2 regions of the Streptomyces sp. NPDC051576 genome follow, and region 2 is predicted to be linked to the other one. Evidence: riboswitches for the same ligand, from Rfam matches in the RefSeq annotation. Region 2 holds a riboswitch; the other holds the start of a gene.

Region 1 (2,381 bases), on a different contig from region 2:
TGCGTCGGCCGCGGCCTTGATGTTGGCGGCGGACAGGCCCGGGTAGTCGGGGTGCTGGCTGACCTTGGTGGCGATGACGACGTCGGCGCGGTTGCCGCGGGCCGCCAGCCACTTGCCGATGACCGTCTCGGACTCGCCGCCCTGGTTGCCCGCGGCGAACGCCGAATACGAGTCGGCGGTGTCGACGAAGTTGCCCCCGGCGGCCGTGTACGCGTCGAGTACGGCGAAGGAGGCCGCCTCGTCGGCGGTCCAGCCGAAGACGTTGCCGCCGAGGACGAGCGGGAAGATGTCGAGGTCGGACCGGCCCAGCTTGCGAAGAGAAGTCATGCTCTACGTCAACAGCCGGACCGGAACCCGATATTCCAGCAGGATCGCCGGGTGGCTCAGGGGTTGAGGCCCTTGCTGCGCAGCCAGGGCGCCGGGTCGCTGGCGGTCGCGGCGCCGTTGATGTGGACCTCAAGGTGGAGGTGCGGCCCGGTCACGTTGCCGGTGGCTCCGACGCGGCCGATGACGTCACCGGTGGCGACCTTCTGCCCGACGCTGACGTTGATCGAGGACTGGTGGCAGAACCACAGCTCGGTGCCGTCGTCGAGGGTGATGATCGTGCGGTAGCCGTAGGACCCGGCCCAGCCCGCCTCGGTGACCGTGCCGCTGTGGATGGCCTTGATCAGCGTGCCTGTGGGCGCCGCGAAGTCGAGCCCGGTGTGGTAGCCGGAGGACCACATGGTGCCGGCCTGACCGAAGGTGCCGGTGATCGTGTACGACCCGACCGGCAGGGTGTACTGCTTGGCCAGCTCGGCGAGCTTCGCGGCCTCGGCCTTCTTCTTGGCGGCGGCCTCCGCGGCCTCCTTCGCGTCCGCGGCCTTGGCGGCGGCGTCCTTCTCGGCCTTGGCCGCGGCGTCGTCGACCTGCTTGGCGACGGCTGCCTCGGCGGCGGCCTGCGACTTGCCGTCGACCTGGAGCTGCTGGAGCTCGGCCTGCTCCATGATCCGGTTGCGCAGCAGCTCACCCGCGTCCGAGGTGCCCTTGGCGGTCTCGGTGGAGGTCACGCCGACGCTGCTGAGCGCGGTCGCGGAACCCTTGGGGGTGCTGGAGGAGTCGTCCAGCAGATGCCCCACGGAGGGCAGGTCCGGCAGGGAGATCGAGACGGGCGGCTTGCCGGTGTTGGCGCTGGCCATCCCGCCGGCGCTCACGGCGGCTATGACACCGACACCCAGGACGGTGGAGCTGCGGGCGAATCCCCCGCCACCACGCTGCTTGGCGACACGGTGCTTGCCGCGGTTGGGGGGAACGGACTCCGCGCTGGGGTTCCACTCCTCCCAGGGGCCCTCGTCGGGGCGGTAACCGCCGTACACGAACGGGGCTTCTGGGGCAGCCTGGTTGGACGCCACGTGGGCGTGCTCCTTTCCTTCCTTCTCGCCTACCGGGTTAGCTGACGGGTTCGGAGCAGGAAGGTCTCCTACGCGCGTAAACCTGTCGTGTTCCCACGGCGGTCGACGAGCGATTCACCCCAAGTGGTGGTTCCCCGGTTCCCTTGCGGGATTCGGCGCGTGCGCACGGAGCCGTCTCTTGTGACGGCTGGGACGACCGCGCTGCGTTATCGAACGTTAATAGACCCGGGCACCCGATTCCAAGCTGTTCCGCTTGATCATTAACCTTTCCTTGCTGGACGAAGGGCCCACGACCGGCGAAAAACGGGCGAGTTGACCAAGTCTCAGAATTCCCACAGCTATTGACGGTATGTCAGTTGTTATGCGGAGGGCGCTCGCCCGATCACACCTGGTGACACCGTTCATGGATGGCGTACGGCGATCATCGCCATGTCGTCCGACATCCCGCCCCCGGAGTACCGGCGCACCTCCTTGGCGAGGATCCCGAGCAACGACTCGGGGCTGCGGAAGGTCCGTCCGGCCAGCCGCTCCCCGGGATCGAAGAAGACGCCGTGGCAGTCCCGGGCCTCGGACAGACCGTCGGTGTACACCAGCAGCGTGGCCCCGCCCGGGAACGGGAACTCCTGGGCGCGGTCGGGCCAGAACCCCAACTCGCCCATGCCGAGCGGCAGTGCGGGTTCCTTGACGAGCAGGGTTTCCACAGTGCCGTCCGCGTTCAGGAGCAGCGGCGGCGGGTGACCCCGGTCGACGATCCGTACGACGCCGTCGCCGTGCGGGAGTTCGGCGAGGACGGCCGTGGTGAACCCCTCGAACGCGTCGAGGCCGTCGCGCCGGGTGCCCTCGCGGGCCAGCGCCCGCTCCAGCCGCTGGGCGACCTCCTCCAGGGTGGTCTCCTGCTCGGCCGCCTCCCGGAACGCCCCGATCACCACGGCGACGGCGGCGACCGCGCCCATGCCCTTGCCGCGCACGTCGCCGACGATCAGCCGTACG
Region 2 (2,381 bases):
ATCTTGTGCCGCAACTGGGTCAGCATCGAGGTCAGCGCCGGGCTCCCGGAGGCCTGGGCCAGCGTCTCGTGGAACCAACTGCCCAGGGAGCGCAGATCCTCGCTGTTGCCCCGCCTGGCGCGCTCCTGGCCCAGCCTGACGAGACCGCGCAGCACCTTGAGGTGGGCCTCGGTGCGCCGCTGGGCGGCCCGCGAGGCGCCGAGCGGCTCCAGCAGCATCCGCATCTCCAGCAGGTCGGCGGCCTCCTGCTCGGTCGGTTCCGCGACGCACGCGCCCGCGTGCCGCCGGGTCACCACGAACCCCTCGGCCTCCAGCGTGCGCAGGGCCTCCCGCACAGGGACGCGCGAGACGCCGTACCGGCGCGCGAGGAGTTCCTCCGTGAGCCGGCCGCCGCGCTCGTAGACACCGGCGACGATGTCGTCCCGGATCGCCGTGCATACCGAGTGCGCCGGAATACGCATGTCCGACCTCCGCCTTAATCCCCGTGAAACGTCGACGATTGACGTGTGTTCCGTGACTCTATTGCAATGAGCGGGAATTTCCGACGGGGGGCCGGAATCCATGGATATTTTTTGGACAGGCTGGGTCCACAAACGCCGAAAGCCCCGGCCGGCGGGCCAGGGCTTCGGGAAGTGCGGTGGTGCGTCGTCAGACGTTCACGCCGTGCTTGCGGAGGTAGGCGACGGGGTCGACGTCGGAGCCGTACTCGGCGGTCGTGCGGGCCTCGAAGTGGAGGTGCGGTCCGGTGACGTTGCCGGTCGCCCCGGAGAGGCCGATCTGCTGGCCCGGGGTGACCGTCTGACCGACGGAGACGCCGATGGACGACAGGTGGCCGTACATGGTGTACATGCCGTCCGCCATCTTGATCACGACCTGGTTGCCGTACGAGCCGCCCCAGCCGGCCTCGACGACGGTGCCGGAGCCCACCGCGTGGACGGAGGTGCCGGTCGAGGCGTGGAAGTCGATGCCCGTGTGGGCACCGGAGGACCACAGGGAACCGCCGGTCTTGTAGCCGGTGGAGACATACGAGTTGGAGACCGGCGCGACGAAGGTGTTGAGCTTCTTGCGCTCGGCCGCGCGGGCGGCGCGTGCCGCGGCGTCGCGCTCCGCCTTGGCCAGGGCGGCGGCCTTGGCCCGGGCGATCTCCTTGGCGGCCTGCTCGGCGGCGGCCTGCTTCTGGGCTGCGGCCTGGGCGTCGATCTTCTCGGCCACGGAGTCGCCCATGGCGATGACGGGGGTGAGGCCGGTCTGTTCGGCGGCGGGCTCCGCGGCGAACGCCGGGGCGGCGGCCAGGGTGCCGACGACGCCGGAGGTGGCGAGAGCCGCGACACTGGCGGCACGAACGGTGGTGCGGTGGGTCCGGCTCGGGCGACGGTGCTTCCCGGTGGCGCGGGTGAACGCCATGAAGTGGCTGGTCCTTTCCTTCCTTCTCGCCTACCGGGTTAGCTGACGGGTTCGGAGCAGGAAGGTCTCCTACGGACCCCCTCGCGGTGCGCGGGCGTCCGATTCACCCCAGGGACTCTTGATGTGGGTCCCCGGCTCCCCTGGCTCGCGCCGTACGGGGACTCGGCGATGACTGTCCGGTGCCGCTGGTGCGGCGCGGTGCCTGACGGACAGCCGGACCGACGCTAAGGGGGGCCACTTTCAATCCCCAAACGGATCACGGTTTTTGTAGCGCATGCCACAGGGCAGACAGGCAACCTCTCCCCCAATTCGGACATGAGAGGGCCCTGGTGACGCCTCAGCCACCAGGGCCCCACACGCGCGCGTGCCGCTACCCGGCTCCCTACTCGGCCGGGACGACGGTCACTTCACCGATGCCGAGAGCCGCAACCGGCTCCTTGATCTGCTCCGCGTCACCGACCAGGACCGTCACCAGACGGTCCACCGGGAAGGCGTTCACGACCGCCGCGGTGGCCTCTACGGTGCCGGTCGCGGCGAGCTGCCGGTACAGCGTCGCCTGGTAGTCGTCGGGCAGGTGCTGCTCGACCTGGTCGGCCAGGGTGCTCGCCACGGCCGCGGCGGTCTCGTACTTGAGCGGCGCCACCCCGACGAGGTTCTGTACGGCGATGTCCCGCTCGGCGTCGGTGAGTCCGCCCTCCGCGAGCTTGCGCAGCACCGTCCACAGGTCGTCCAGCGCGGGACCCGTGTTCGGGGTGTCCACGGAGCCGCTGATGGCGAGCATCGAGATGCCGGTGCCGTCGGGTGCCGAGCGCAGCACCTGGCCGAATGCCCGCACACCGTAGGTGTAGCCCTTCTCCTCGCGCAGGACGCGGTCCAGGCGGGAGGTGAGGGTGCCGCCGAGGCAGTACGTGCCGAGCACCTGGGCCGGCCACACGCGGTCGTGCCGGTCGGATCCGACCCGTCCGATGAGCAACTGC

The links. Region 2 has a riboswitch for cyclic di-AMP ahead of AB0M63_RS09265 (M23 family metallopeptidase). Riboswitches for the same ligand answer to the same signal wherever they lie in the genome.
Positions count from the first base shown of each region.
Region 1: it holds a riboswitch for cyclic di-AMP, as region 2 does, so the genes downstream of both, AB0M63_RS09830 (M23 family metallopeptidase) here and AB0M63_RS09265 (M23 family metallopeptidase) in region 2, are expected to answer to the same signal.

Region 1 is NZ_JBFAZO010000003.1:21,518-23,898, forward strand. It holds gene AB0M63_RS09825 (aldo/keto reductase) at 1-327, opposite strand, end outside; gene AB0M63_RS09830 (M23 family metallopeptidase) at 384-1,391, opposite strand; cyclic di-AMP (ydaO/yuaA leader) riboswitch at 1,403-1,559, opposite strand; gene AB0M63_RS09835 (PP2C family protein-serine/threonine phosphatase) at 1,793-2,381, opposite strand, start outside.
Region 2 is NZ_JBFAZO010000002.1:813,739-816,119, forward strand. It holds gene AB0M63_RS09260 (GntR family transcriptional regulator) at 1-461, opposite strand, end outside; gene AB0M63_RS09265 (M23 family metallopeptidase) at 649-1,404, opposite strand; cyclic di-AMP (ydaO/yuaA leader) riboswitch at 1,418-1,582, opposite strand; gene AB0M63_RS09270 (pitrilysin family protein) at 1,787-2,381, opposite strand, start outside.